DNA from 2 places in the Desulfoplanes formicivorans genome. Region 2 is predicted to be linked to the other one. Evidence: predicted binding sites of a transcription regulator. Region 2 holds the regulator's gene; the other holds the start of a gene.
The links. The regulator HrcA, encoded in region 2, represses chaperone genes, less so after heat shock. The targets are predictions, from matches to a motif close to TGTTAGCACTCNNNNNNNNNGAGTGCTAACA.
Positions count from the first base shown of each region.

Region 1: groES (co-chaperone GroES) is a predicted target of HrcA. The motif match lies at 3,885-3,915, and genes of this name have one in related genera.

Region 1 covers NZ_BDFE01000008.1:205,446-213,174, reverse strand. The annotation lists gene DPF_RS03585 (chemotaxis protein CheV) at 1-116, shown strand, start outside; gene DPF_RS03580 (NAD(P)H-dependent flavin oxidoreductase) at 476-1,582, shown strand; gene groL (chaperonin GroEL) at 1,798-3,438, opposite strand; gene groES (co-chaperone GroES) at 3,554-3,844, opposite strand; gene serS (serine--tRNA ligase) at 4,276-5,553, shown strand; gene DPF_RS03560 (DegV family protein) at 5,558-7,441, shown strand; tRNA gene DPF_RS03555 (tRNA-Lys) at 7,539-7,614, shown strand; tRNA gene DPF_RS03550 (tRNA-Glu) at 7,622-7,697, shown strand.
Region 2 covers NZ_BDFE01000015.1:523,836-531,564, reverse strand. The annotation lists gene DPF_RS07195 (pyridoxal-phosphate-dependent aminotransferase family protein) at 1-388, shown strand, start outside; gene DPF_RS07190 (DUF1844 domain-containing protein) at 488-859, shown strand; gene rfbD (dTDP-4-dehydrorhamnose reductase) at 1,090-2,007, shown strand; gene hrcA (heat-inducible transcriptional repressor HrcA) at 2,119-3,150, shown strand; gene grpE (nucleotide exchange factor GrpE) at 3,315-3,890, shown strand; gene dnaK (molecular chaperone DnaK) at 4,111-6,021, shown strand; gene DPF_RS07165 (penicillin-binding protein activator) at 6,131-7,729, shown strand, end outside.

The sequences.
Region 1 (7,729 bases), on a different contig from region 2:
ACCGCCTCCGGCACAAGGGCGAGGCCGTGGGTGCCGACGACCAGGTCTCCAAACCCGAAATCCAGGAATTGGCCATGCGCGCTGAACAACTCATCATCAAGTATCTTCAGCGCTGATACCGTCCCCTGGCCCATCCGGACCAGGGCCGGCATGAACGTGATAATGCCTTCCCTTTTTGCAACCCGCCGCCATGAGTGCGTGATCCTCCTTTTGTCCGGATCCATTGCCGCCAACCCAAGGTCTGGAAACCCAGGCCTTGTGCCTGTTATTTCCCCACGCCCAGTTTCCCCTGTTTTTTGACCAACCGCTTGACCCGCTTTTCGTTTTCAGGTATATAAAAACAGATATATTAAATATTCACTTAATTTGTCTGCTTGACTATTCTTGATATCAGATACAGCATGGCAAACAAGTTAAGTGAACGCTCAATCAGAACAACGTGCCGGCCCCCACTTCCGGCAAAGGAGTCGCAACCATGACACTACTTCCAGAACTCAAGATCGGCGATGTGATCGCCAAAATACCGATTATTCAAGGCGGCATGGGCGTAGGCATTTCCCTGTCCGGCCTGGCCTCGGCCGTTGCCAGGGAAGGCGGCATAGGGGTCATTGCTGCTGCCATGATCGGCATGTGCGAGAAGGATATCGGTTCCCATTACCGCCAGGCCAACATCCGCGCACTGACCAGAGAAATCCGCAAGGCTCGAGAAAAGACCTCGGGCATTATCGGGGTCAACATCATGGTCGCCCTGAACAATTTCAGCGACATGGTAACCACTGCGATCAAGGAAAAGGCGGACGTCATTTTTTCCGGAGCAGGACTGCCCCTGGATCTGCCCAAATACCTTTCCGCAGATACCAAAACCAAGCTGGTGCCCATTGTGTCCTCGGGACGGGCGGCCAAGATCATTTGCAAAAAATGGCTTTCCCGTTTCAAATATCTGCCCGACGGGTTCGTTGTCGAAGGTCCCAAGGCCGGTGGACATCTGGGATACAAACCCGAAGAAATCGATGACCCGGCCTACTGCCTGGAAAAGACGCTTCCGGATGTTATCCGGGCAGTGGCACCCTTTCGTACACAGGAAAAACAGATACCGGTCATTGCGGCTGGCGGCGTGTACGACGGCGAAGACATCCTCAAATTCCTCAAGCTCGGGGCTTCGGGCGTACAGATGGGAACGAGATTCGTGGCCACCCATGAATGTGATGCTGATCTGGCCTTCAAACAGGCCATGGTCGATGCAAAGGAAGAAGACCTGGAGATCATTCAGAGTCCGGTGGGCATGCCCGGACGGGCCATCAGAAATACCTTTCTGGAAGATGTGAAAAACGGCATGCGCAAACCCTTCAAATGTCCCTTCCACTGCATACGAACCTGTGATCACACCAAGAGTCCGTATTGCATCGCCAAGGCCCTGGTGAATGCCAAAAAGGGACATCTCAAGCACGGTTTTGCCTTTGCCGGCTCCAATGCCCCCCGGGTCAAGGGGATTGTTTCCGTGCATGAGCTGTTCGAAAGTTTGAAGCGCGAGTTTGCCGAGGCCCTCAAGCGTGCCCCGGAACTTGTGTCCACGGCATCCTGATCACAATCACTTTCTCTTGCAGGTGTTTTCTCCTGGAGAGGGATTCAGACCATACAGGAGATATCAAGCAGGAAGGGCCATGAGGTACAGCCCCGGCCATGCAACAAGTCTGATCACTGTTTGTACCAAGAGTTCTCATAACCAATGCAAAAAAGCCGGCCCCTTGCAGGGACCGGCTTTTTTGCATTGCATCAGCGAGAAACGGTCAAACAGGCTTACATCATGCCGCCCATGCCGCCCATGCCGCCACCGGGCATTGCAGGCATGTCGTTCTTTTCTTCGGGCTTCTCGGCAATGGCAGCCTCGGTGGTCAACAACAGGGAGGCCACGGAAGCAGCGTTCTGCAAAGCAGTCCTGGTAACCTTCTTGGGATCGATGACGCCGACCTTGACCAGATCCTCGAACTCACCGGTCGCGGCGTTGAAACCGTAATCATCCTTGCCGTTGCGTACGCTTTCAACGATTACAGCACCTTCAAAACCTGCGTTGGCGCAGATCTGACGGATGGGAGCTTCCAGGGCGCGGCGGACGACTTCGACACCAGCGGTTTCATCGTCATCAGCAGCCTTGACATCGCCAAGCACCTTCTGGGCACGAACCAGGGCAACACCACCACCAGGAACAATGCCTTCCTCAACAGCGGCACGGGTGGCGTTCAAAGCGTCTTCCACACGGGCCTTCTTTTCCTTCATCTCGGTTTCCGTGGCAGCGCCGACATTGATTACGGCCACACCACCGACGATCTTGGCCAGACGTTCCTGGAGCTTCTCACGATCGTAATCGGAAGTGGTTTCCTCGATCTCCGAACGGATCTGCTTGACACGGGCCTTGATATCCTCGGCCTTGCCTGCACCATCAACAATGGTGGAGGTTTCCTTGTCAATGACAACACGCTTGGCGCTGCCAAGATCGTTCAGAGTGATGTTCTCGAGCTTGATACCCAGGTCTTCGGAGACAACCTGACCGCCGGTGAGCACGGCGATATCCTGGAGCATGGCCTTTCTTCTCTCGCCAAAGCCGGGAGCCTTGACAGCCACAACATTCAGAGTGCCACGCAGCTTGTTCACAACCAGAGTGGCCAGGGCTTCGCCTTCGATGTCTTCGGCAATGATCACCAGAGGCTTGCTCATCTTGGCGACCTGCTCCAGAACGGGCAGAAGTTCCTTCATGCTGGAGATCTTCTTTTCGTTGATCAGGATCAGGGGCTCTTCCATCTCGCAAACCATCTTGTCCGGATTGGTCACGAAGTAGGGAGACAGGTAGCCACGATCAAACTGCATACCCTCGACAACGTCCAGAGTGGTGTCAAAGCCTTTGGCTTCTTCAACCGTGATGACGCCTTCCTTGCCAACCTTGTCCATGGCCTCGGCAATGATGTTGCCGATGGTGGCGTCGTTGTTGGCGGAAATGGTACCGACCTGAGCGATTTCCTTGGGGTCGCGGGTGGGTTTGGCAACCCTGTCCAGTTCGGCGACAATGACTTCAACAGCCTTGTCGATACCGCGTTTGATGGACATGGGATTGCGGCCTGCAGCAACCAGCTTGACGCCTTCCTTGAAGATGGCCTGGGCCAGGATGGTCGCGGTTGTGGTACCGTCACCAGCAACATCGGAAGTCTTGGAAGCAACTTCCTTGACCAACTGGGCGCCCATGTTCTCGAACTTGTCTTCCAGCTCGATTTCCTTGGCTACAGTTACACCATCCTTGGTGATGATGGGTGCGCCAAAAGATTTTTCAATAACAACATTACGGCCCTTAGGGCCAAGGGTAACCTTGACGGCATCGGCCAGCTGATCCAGGCCGAGTTTGAGGCTTTCTCTAGCCTTTTCTTCGAATTTGATAATTTTGGAAGCCATTGTATCTCTCTCCTTTGTTGGGATCGAAGTAATAAACCATGAAACAGATGCTCCCATGGCGCAGTATCAACTGCCATGGGGCCGACCTTTCATTTTCAGAAGTTCCTTCTTAGTGCTATGCCTCGATAACAGCCAGAATGTCATCTTCGCGCATGATCAAGAGTTCCTCGCCATCGATCTTGACCTCGGTACCGGCGTACTTGTTGAAAATAACCTCGTCGCCTTCCTTCACGCCCATGGGGATGAGCTTGCCATCATCAGCGGTTTTGCCGGGACCGGCAGCCTGGACCTTGCCCTTGATGGGTTTTTCCTTGGCACTGTCAGGGATGATGATGCCCCCCTTGGTTACTTCCTCTTCCTCTACCCGTTTTACCAGGATGCGATCATGAAGCGGTCTGAGTTTCATTGTTTGTTCCTCCAAAATAAGGTTGATTGATAACGAAGATTGTTAGCACTCGATTAACTCAAGTGCTAACAGAAACGGATTGTAAGCATCACAAAGGAAATTTCAAGGGCTATTTTCAAAAAACAAACATTTTTTTCAACCTGTCGTGTCCTGTTTCCAGCTCCAGGCCAATAATTACTAATCATTTCGCCAAAAAACTCAACGAACCTTCATTTTCTTCTTTTTTTCAAAAAATCGACACCTGCCTCAACGACATTTTTTTTGACAAAACCGCCATATTTGGGCAAACAAAATGGCCGTGTTGCGGGTGGCCTTTTCCACGTTTCCCATGGTAGGCCACCTGCTTGTTTGTGCAATCATGATTTTTTAGTGAATGATGGAACCCCACCTTTCCTCCGATCTCATGCCTTACCCGCCAGGAGTTGACGTTCATGCTCGATCTCAAATTTGTACGTGGTCATGTCGACCAGGTTGCCGCAGCCTTGAAAACAAGGAACGCTTCCATTGACATCGAATCCTTTCTGGAGACGGATTCCAGACGAAGAAAACTTTTGGCCGAGGTGGAAGATCTCAAAAGCCTCCGGAACAAGGCATCTGCCGAGGTTGCCCAAAAAAAACGCAACAAGGAAGACGCCTCGGAACTGCTCAAGGAACTCTCCGGGGTATCCGCTCGCATCAAACAGCTGGATGAGGAGCTCAAGGCCGTTGATGCGACAACCAAGGCCTTTTTGCTGACCATCCCCAACATGCCCCACGCAGACGTTCCCGTGGGCCGGGACGAGAACGACAACCGGGAGGAAAAGGTCTGGGGGAACAAGCCGGAGTTTGCATTCACTCCCAAGGAACATTGGGAAATCGGCACCGCTCTTGGAGGCCTTGATTTCCCCAGGGCGGCCAAACTCACGGGCAGTCGATTCGTGGTGCTCAAGGATTGGGCCGCGCGCATGGAACGGGCCCTGACCAGCTTCATGATTGATGTGCACACCCTGGAACACGGGTACACCGAGGTCATGCCTCCAGCCATCATCAACAAGACATCCCTTCTCGGCACGGGTCAGCTGCCCAAATTTGCCGATGACCTGTTCAAACTGGAACAGAGCGATTACTATCTCATTCCCACGGCCGAAGTACCCCTGACCAACCTCTTTCGGGATGAAATCCTCGAAGAGGATGATCTGCCCACGGCGCTGACCGCGTTCACTCCCTGTTTCAGATCCGAAGCCGGGTCATACGGCAAGGATACCAAAGGCATCATCCGGCAGCACCAGTTCGACAAGGTGGAAATGGTCAGGATCGCCCATCCGGATCACTCCTATGAAGATCTCGAACTTCTCCTTGGCCATGCCGAAGCCATTCTGCAGAAACTCGGACTCCATTACAGGGTGGTGACCCTGTGCACGGGCGACCTGGGGTTTTCCGCGGCCAAAACCTATGATATAGAAGTGTGGCTTCCTGGACAAAACAAATACCGGGAGATATCCTCCTGTTCCAATTGCGAAGACTTTCAGGCCAGACGGGCCAACATCCGGTTCAGGCCCAAAGGCAGTTCCAAAAACCGCCTGGTCCATACGTTGAACGGATCGGGACTGGCCGTTGGCCGAACCATGGTCGCCATTCTCGAAAATTATCAACGGGAAGACGGTTCCGTCGTCATCCCGGACATCCTTCGCCCCTACATGGGGGGAACCGATATCATCTACCCAGGATAGTACATTGGCAGACAACGAAACTCCCAACACGCCTCATTCCTCTGAAAACGACGAAACCACGTCGGCAAAGATGGAAGCCGCCCTCGGAAAGATCAAGTATCTGAACGGAGTCAGGCTTCAACGAGCCATTGTGGCTGGAGCTGACTGGGTCGTGGCCATGCAGAAGCATCTTGATGCCATCAATGTCTTCCCTGTTCCCGACGGAGACACGGGAAGCAACATGGCCGCGACCATGAAAAGCATTGCCGAACGAGCCAAAGAAAATATCGACAAGTCTCTGAATCGGGTCAGCAATGCCCTTGCCGATTCCGCCCTCATGGGTGCCAAAGGCAATTCCGGAGCCATTCTCGCCCAGTTTTTCCAAGGCCTTGCCGAAGGACTCAAGGATCACCGCAAGGTAACCACCGAACGATTCGGGCAAGCCGTCCACGTGGCCGCTCAAAGGGCCCAGGAAGCCATTTCATCACCCAAGGAAGGAACCATCCTGACCGTGATCCGGGAATGGTCAGACAGGGTCCGGGAAAATTGCAAGAAAACAACGGATTTTGACGAACTGCTTCGGGACTCCCTGGACTGGGCCCAGAAGGCACTGGATCGCACTCCTGAACAGCTGGCATCACTGAAAAAGGCCGGTGTCGTGGATGCAGGAGCTCAGGGATTTGTGTACATGCTTGAAGGCATTGTCACGTTCATGGAAAAGGGTGATTTGGCGGCCTCCCGGCAGAACGCCCAGAAACAGGCCTCAGCAAACCTCCCGCTCATTGGCGAAGACTTTTTTGACGACCATGAAAATTCACCATTCAGATACTGCACCGAATGTCTTGTTGTAGGGCAAGGCATTGATATCCGCAAACTGAGAACAGACCTCGAAGGCCTTGGTGATTCCCTTATTGTCGCAGGTTCTTCCACCAAGGCCAAAGTGCACATCCATACCAACCACCCGGCCGATATCTTCAAAATCGTGGCCCGGGAAGGGGAATTTCGCGAACAGAAAATCGACGACATGGAACAGCAAAACCATGACGCCCATCGTTCGGACAAGGCCCGCGTCGCCATTGTTACGGACACGGGATGCGATATTCCCCAGGACTTGTGCGAAAAATACAACATCCATTTCATCCATCACAGTCTCGTGTTCGGCGATAACGAGACCTATCTGGACAAACAGGGAATCCACCGGGACGATTTCTATGCCAGGCTGTGCGATTTCAAAACCCCCATAAAGACCTCTCAGCCCACGCCTTCCCAGTTCAAGCGCATGTATTCCTTTTTGCTCAAATACTATGATGCATGCGTCTCCATCCATCTGCCACCGGCCCATAGCGGCACCATTCACGGAGCTCGCCGAATAGCCTCGGGATACAATGACAAGGTCAGTATTGTCGACAGTACCTGCAATTCCATGGCCATGGGTCTGGTCGTTCTGGAAGCCGCTAAGGCAGCCGCCCAGGGTATGAGTCAGCAGGAAGTCGTGCAGGTGGCCGAGAAGGCCGCTAGCAAGGCCAGGGCCTTTTTCTGCTTCGACACCCTCAAATACCATCTCCGGGGGGGCAGATTAAGCAATTCAGCAGGCAAACTTGCTTCCATTCTGCAACTTCGCCCGATTATTACCTTCAAGGAAGATGGTACGGTCAAACTCGACGGCGTTGGATTTTCCAGACACGGCGTGCGTAAAAAAACCTGGGCCAAGGCCCGCAAAGCAGCCATGGGAAAAAAGAACCTGCAATTCGTTGTAGCCCATGCCAATAATCCCCAATTGGCGGCATGGTTTGTCCAGAACATCCGGAAAACCTTTGACACGGACGATATTCCGGTTGTCGAGGCCTCTTACACCTTGGTAAGCCACGCAGGTCCGGGCGCAGCCGGCATAGGATTCATCGGAGACTAGACAGCGCATCCCTGCCAAGACGTATAATTTTCATTTTCCCGCAGGTTTCGCCTTGACAGGCACTGCTCGAATCTATAGAAGCTGTTTCTCGCAGCACGGGCCGTTAACTCAGTTGGTAGAGTATCTGCCTTTTAAGCAGAGAGTCGCAAGTTCGAGCCTTGCACGGCCCACCACCTCAATGTCCCCATCGTCTAGTGGCCTAGGACGCCGGCCTCTCACGCCGGTAACGCGGGTTCAAACCCCGCTGGGGACGCCAGATAATGAAAGGCCTTACGCAGATGCGTAAGG
Region 2 (7,729 bases):
ACTGCAACAGCTCTTTCGCAAGCAATGGGCCCTGACCATGATGGCCAGGGCCGGTATCTCGGCCATGGGTCTTGAACTTCTGGCCCTGGAACGATTCACCTGGGGGCTGACCTCCCTGCTCATGCCTCCGGGCGTTGACGCATCAGATGTTCTCGCAACCATGGCCCGGGATTACGGAGTCGTGGCCGCAGGCGGCCAGGGTGCCATGAAGGGAAAAATGATCCGGCTGGGTCACATGGGCCATGTGGACTGGAGCGATCTTCTGGCCGGTCTCTACGCCCTGCGTCAGTCCTATGTGGCTTGCGGGGGCTATTCCGGCTGTCAGAATTATCTGGAACTGGCCATGAAAGCCTACGAACAGGGGCTTGAACAGCATGTTTCCGCGTAGGCACCAGCTTGCAATAATCCGTTGATTGTACACACGAGAGCAGGGAGCCGACCCCATGAGTCTGCCCCTTGCGGAAACGATTCAGCCCAAGGAGTGCTCATGTCCGAACACAACGCCCCATGCGGGGAACATGAATCCCCGGATGCAACCCACCAGCGACGAGAGGCCGAACAAAAAGCCGCCCAGGAATACCACGAAACAGCCAAGGCAACAGATACCGGGCAGATGCCCAAACTCGACTTTTCCACCTTTGTCATGTCCCTGAGCTCCACGGTTCTGGTACATCTGGGCGAGATTCCCGACCTCCAGACAGGCAAAGCTGCCGTGAACATCCCCCTGGCCAAACAGACCATCGACATCCTGGGAATGATCCAGGAGAAAACCAAGGGCAACCTGACTTGCGAGGAAGAACGGCTGATCCGGGATCTTCTGTTCGAACTCAGAGTCAAATTCGTGCAACGCACAGCTTAATCGGACGGCCGGGATACCACCCGAGCCCATAGTTTCTCCCCGGGGCGTGACGCCGACGCACACAACCATCTCGCCGGGAACCAAAAGCACAGGGCCAGGATGCAGTGACCGACCAAAGGGCGATGATGGTCGGTTGGGCAACAAGGACCAGGAACAACGGACGTGTTGACCCGTCATGCATATGCTTTCGGGCTTGCAGAATACGTATCGCCAGGACGGATACTCTCGCCATGACACCAGACAACCCCCTGCAACACAAACCTTCAGCCGCCAGAAAGGCATTGGTCCTCGGAGGAAAAACCGGGCTGCTCGGGCAGGCCCTTGCCCACGTTCTCAAGGAACAACACTGGGACCTGCTTTGCCCCGGACGGGATGATCTGGACGTTTTTGATCAGACCAGCCTGGAAGCGTATATTGAACGGCACCGACCAAGCCACCTTTTCAATACCATCGGCTACACCCAGGTGGATCAGGCCGAAGAGGAAACCAGGGCAGCCTCCAGGCTGAACACCAGTTTACCCATACTCCTGGCCCGCATCGCCAAATCGTGTAACCTGTATTTCATCCACTACAGCACCGATTTCGTGTTCGACGGTAAAAAATCCATCCCCTACCTTCCCCAGGACGAACCCAATCCCCTGTCCGTGTACGGAACCACCAAGCTGGAAGGCGAACAGGGCGTCATGGCCCTTGGATGGGACAAAACCCTCATCATCCGGACAGCATGGCTCTTTGGCCCCTACAAGACCAATTTCGTGGACAAGATTCTCACCCTGGCCGCCACCCGCCGTTCCCTGGACATTGTCCACGACCAGGTCGGCTGCCCCACGTACACCATGGACCTGGCGTGCAACACCCTTGCCCTGGTCAAGGCAGGAGCACAGGGCATCTTCCATCTCACCAACACGGGACACGCCTCATGGTGCGAGCTGGCAGCCGAAGCCATTGCCTGCACGGGCGTCCCCTGCCATGCCAGGCCCATCTCCTCGGCCGACTTTCCCCAAAAGGCCGTCCGGCCAGCCTACTCGGTTCTGGACTGTTCGGATTTTGTCCGCGCCACAGGGTTGACACCGCGCCCCTGGATTCAGGCGTTGCGCGCCTATCTGTTTGAAAAAGACCATGCCTGCCTCACTGATCCAAGAGATTGATCCCTTGCCCACCAAAAGAACATGACGGTTCCCCAACTGTCTTGACAGCAAAATAATGAATGCGTATTTATATTTGGCACTCTATCTTAATGAGTGCCAAACAGGTGAATCATGGAACTTTCTCCCCGAGAAATCGATGTCCTGACGATCGTTGTCGACGAATACATTGCCACGGCAAAGCCAGTGGGTTCGCGGATTGTGGCCAAAAAATCACGCAGTAAGCTCAGCCCTGCGAGCATCCGCAACACCATGGCCGACCTGGCCGACAAGGAATTCCTTGATCAACCGCACACCTCTGCCGGCCGTGTCCCGACCATAAAAGGACTCCGCTACTTCCTGGACACCATTCTCCAGATCCCCCCCCTTTCCGGGCACGAAATGGATGCCATTTCGGACAACCTGGGTCACGTTGGCTCGGATCCTTCAGATATTTTCCGCAACACCTCACGGGTGCTTTCCTCCATTTCCAGACAGGCATGCCTTGTTCTGGGACCAAGTCAGGGCCACGTGCAGTGGAAACACATTGATTTTGTGCTCCTTACCCCGGGCAAAATCATGTCCATTCTGGTGCTCCAGGGCGGCATTGTTCGGAACAAGATCATTGACGTGGACATGGAGATCACCTCTGACGAACTGGTCAAGTACGCCAATTATCTCAACAGCCATTTCCAGGGGCAGCCTCTTGGTACGGTGCGGGAGAAAATCCGCGCCCAGATGCGTGCCGCCAAGCAGGTGTTCGACGCCCTGTACCAACGTGCCCTGATCCTTGCCAACAAGACATGCGCCACCGACACCCAACGCGAAATCTTCGTGGAAGGCGCGAGCAACCTCCTTGCCCAGCCGGAATTCAGTGACATCGAGGCCATGCGCGATATCTTCAAACTGCTTGAGGAACGCTCCAGACTTCTGGAACTCGTTGACACCATTTCCGATGAGGATGATTCGCGCATTGTCATTGGCCAGGAAAAATCCTGGGAAGATCTCGAATACTGTTGCCTGGTATCGTCCCCGTATACCATTTCCGATCAGACCGCCGGGATGATCAGCGTCATCGGTCCGGTGCGCATGAACTACGCGAAAATCATCCCCATGGTTGACTTTACAGCTCAAGTACTTAGTCAGATGCTTCAGTCGCGTTTCTAGCCCTTTTTCAGGGCGACGAATCACATCATTACCATTTATTTCAGAACGCACGCATGGACAGAACCTTTTTGTCATGCGAGTTGCCAATCATTGTCCATGCAGCGGGCCTCGACGCTCCCCAGGCTACCCTTGCGTCAGGTACTGTCACCCAAGGAGAAGGTCTCATGAAAAAAAACAACCAGGAAACCATGTCGGCCAGCGAACAGGCTTCCGAGAAGCAGGAAACCATCAAGGAAGAGGAAGAGATCAAGGAACCCTCTCTGGAAGAGGAGTATGCCCGGGTATGCGCCGAACTTGAAGACCAGAAAAAGGAGTCTCTGCGCATTCTGGCGGATGCGGAAAACCTCAAAAAACGCCTTGTCCGGGAAAAAGAGGAATTCTGCAAATTCGCCACCAGCGGGATCATCGAAAGCATCCTCCCTGTGGTGGACAATCTCGAACTGGCCCTGCAGCACGGCAAAAACGACCAGGCCTGCGACAATCTCGTTCAGGGCGTGGAAATGACCCTGAACATCTTCAAGGAAGTGCTGCAAAAAAATGGTCTGACCATTATCGGTCAGGACCATGTCGGCGCACCCTTTGATCCGTCCATCCATGAGGCCATGTCCCAGGTTGTTGATCCCCAGATGGACAGCGGTTGTGTCAATCAGGTTCTGCAGACCGGATACAAGCTCCACGACAGGCTGCTTCGACCCGCCAAAGTTGTTGTGACCAAGCAGTGTGACACCGACGACAAGTGATGTCCTGAACACGGCATATTCCAGACTTTTTACGTGCCTTCCCCTTTACAACATCATTTGGCGCATTATGATTCACTGCGAACGCCAATGCCTTGAGCTTGCGGACACGGCACGGGCAAGACAACAATCCACCCGACTCGGCATGTTGCTTTGTCTCACTGCTGCCGGAAGAGCCCATTGACACCATTTTTCGATACCATTCATTTTTCAGGAGGACAGTATGGGAAAGATTATAGGAATAGATCTCGGAACAACCAATAGCTGCGTCTATGTCATGGAAGGCAAGGACGCAAAATGCATTACCAACCCCGAAGGTGGGCGAACAACGCCTTCCATTGTGGCCTTTACCGACAAGGAACGCCTTGTGGGCGAAATTGCCAAGCGTCAGGCAGTCACCAACCCGGAAAGGACTGTTTTCGCGGTCAAGCGACTCATGGGTAGAAAATTTGACGACCCGCAGATCCAGGCCTGGGCCAAGAAAAGCCCCTACAAGATTGTTGCTGGCCCCAATGGTGACGCCTACGTGCAGATCGACGACAAAAAATACAGCCCTGCAGAAATTTCGGCCATTATCCTGCAAAAGCTCAAAAAGGATGCCGAGACCTACCTGGGTGAAACCGTCAGCGAAGCGGTCATTACGGTTCCCGCGTATTTCAATGACAGCCAGCGCCAGGCCACCAAGGATGCCGGGCGTATCGCCGGCCTCGAAGTCAAGCGTATCATCAACGAGCCCACAGCCGCTTCCCTGGCTTACGGCGCCGAGAAAAAGGCCAATGAAAAAATCGCTGTTTTCGATCTGGGCGGCGGTACCTTTGATATCTCCATCCTGGAAGTAGGCGACAACGTCGTCGAAGTCCGGTCCACCAACGGCGACACCTTTCTGGGCGGTGAAGATTTCGATGAAATCGTCATTTCCTACCTGGTTGACGAATTCAAGAAGGATAATGGCATTGACCTGAGCAAAGACAACATGGCGTTGCAGCGCCTCAAGGAAGCTGCTGAAAAAGCGAAAAAGGAATTGTCATCATCCATGGAAACGGACGTGAACCTGCCCTTTATCACTGCCGACCAGAACGGTCCCAAGCACCTGAACATCAAGCTGACCAGGGCCAAACTGGAATCCATGTGTCAGGACCTGGTCGCCAGGGTCGAAGGCCCCTGTCGCAAGGCCCTGGACGACGCTGACCTCAAGCCCAACGAAATCAACGAAGTCTTGCTGGTTGGCGGTCAGACCCGCATGCCTCTGGTCCAGTCCAAGGTTGCCGGCATCTTTGGCAAGGATCCCAACAAGAGCGTCAACCCCGACGAAGTGGTGGCCATGGGTGCGGCCATTCAGGGCGGCATTTTGGCCGGTGATGTCAAAGATGTTCTGCTCCTCGACGTCACCCCGCTGTCCCTGGGCATAGAAACCCTTGGCGGCGTATTTACCAAGCTCATTGAACGCAACACCACCATTCCCACCCGCAAGAGTCAGACCTTTACCACGGCGGCAGACAACCAGCCCTCGGTCTCCATCCACGTGCTTCAGGGCGAACGGCCCATGTGCGCGGACAACATGACTCTGGGACGCTTTGAACTGACCGGTATCCCTGCTGCCCCCCGCGGCGTACCCCAGATCGAGGTCACCTTTGACATCGATGCCAATGGTATTGTCAATGTTTCGGCCAAGGATCTGGGCACGGGCAAGGAACAGTCCATCCGGATCACCGCTTCCAGCGGCCTTTCCGAGGAAGAGATCCAAAACCTGGTCAAGGATGCCGAAGCACACGCCGACGAAGATAAAAAGCGTCAAAAGCTCATTGAAGCCCGCAACCATGCCGACAGCTTGATCTACACCACGGAGAAATCCCTCCGGGATCTCGGTGAGCAGGTGGACGCCGCCCTCAAGAGCGAAATCGAGACCAAGATAGAAGCCCTCAAGAAAACCATGGAAAACGATGACGCCGAAGCCATTACCAAGGCTACCGAGGAACTGGCCCAGTCATCCCACAAGGTGGCCGAGAAGCTCTACGCCCAGAAATCCTCCGAAGGCCAGCCCGGTGCACAACAGCAGCCTGGTGCCGAGCAGGGCAGTGCAGGTAAATCCGACGATGAAGACGTTGTGGACGCCGACTACACCGAAGTCAAATAGCCTTGACAGGCTCATACCACCTTCCTAGAGTACAAGGCCTGGTCCACTGTTCCCGTGGTCCAGGCCTTTTTTGCATCATTGACCCTTCCCTTTTTCCTGTCCGGCATCCATGAAAACACATATCCTTGTTGTTCTGCTTCTCGTGCCCCTGATTTTTTCCCTGGCATGCGGCAAAAAAACCATCACCCAACCCGGGCCCCAGATGGAAAAGGCGACCTTGCCGGACAGAATACACCTTGCAACCAGGGCCGATGCGGCATGGCAGGCAGCCAACTATCCGGAAAGCCAGCGCCTTTATGCTGCCCTGCTCAAGGAACCCTCCCTGTCCAGGCAGCTCATGCCCGTTGCCTGGGAACGACTGGCCATGAGCGCCGTGCACAATCACGACTGGAACACGGCCCAGGAAGCCCTTGGCCAATGGGCACAGGCCATCCCCGAAGCCATGAGTTCCTGGCCCTGGAACGCGACCAAGACCGCCTTGACGGAAAAACGCCAAGGCGCTCCTGCCGCAGAGCACTTTTTGATGTCCCTGCTCAAGGATACGGCCCTGCCCCGGACCACCAGAGCCAATGTCGCCACGGAACTCATCCGTCGTTTCAGTGAGCAAGACAAACTCGCCAGCGCTCTTGCCATCTACGGTCTGCAATACGATCTGGAAACCACCGCCCAAAAGCGACAATCCCTGGAAACCGAAGTCCTCCAGCTGGTACAGGGCAAACCCCTCTCTCTTCTGGCAGAGGCAGCCAACGCCACCCGACAGGATTCCATCACCACCTTCCCCAAGAATGTTCTCACCGGCGTTTACGACCTGAAACGGCTGGAAGAGGACACGACCCTTTGGCCACAGGTTTGGCAGAATCTCATTGCCCTCAGGGACAAGAGCCAATGGGCCGGCCCCTTTCCTTTTGGCCGGGATCTTGATGCGTTGCTGACCCGAATGGGTCATCCCCGGCAGCACATTGCCCTGGTCATTCCCCTCCAGGGGCCCTACGCCTCCATCGGCTGGCGCATCGCCCAAGGAGTCGGGGCTGGTCAATGGTACCTCACCAGTCAGGGAATGGATCTTGAGGTGACCATTATCAATTCCTCGATGCCGGGCTGGGAAAAGGAACTGGAACAACTTGATGCCACGTGCCGCGTTGTGGGTGGTCCCTTGCGCAAAACAGCCTGGGAATCCGTTCTTGAACACGGTCTGGTAAAAAACCGGGCATTTTTCGCGTTCATGTCCACAATAGACGAGGAAGGGGCCAAGGCCTGGAGATTCTTCGGGAGTCCCCGGGATCAGGTTCGGGCCATGGTCAAATCCGCCCTGGCCAACGACATTACCCGGTTTGCCATTTTATATCCCAGGGAACCCTATGGTCGTGCCATGGCCAGACACTTCTGGGAAGAGGCCACAAGCCAGGGCGGAACCATCAACGGCATGGAAAGTTATGACCCCAGACAACCAGCCGCCTGGGGAAAAACCGTTGCCGAACTGCTTGAGGCCGATAGTCACAACAAGGACGATCTCAACCCGGAACCGGACTTCAAGGCGGTCTTTTTGCCCGACACCCTTAAGAACGCCAAGCTCATTGTCCCCCAATTCTTTTTCTACAATGAAAACCGCATGCTCTTTCTGGGATCGCAGCTTTGGGAACAGGGCAAGAATCCCGATTCCCCCCTGGAAGCGAGTTACTTTGATCTGGCCGTGTATCCGGGAGGATGG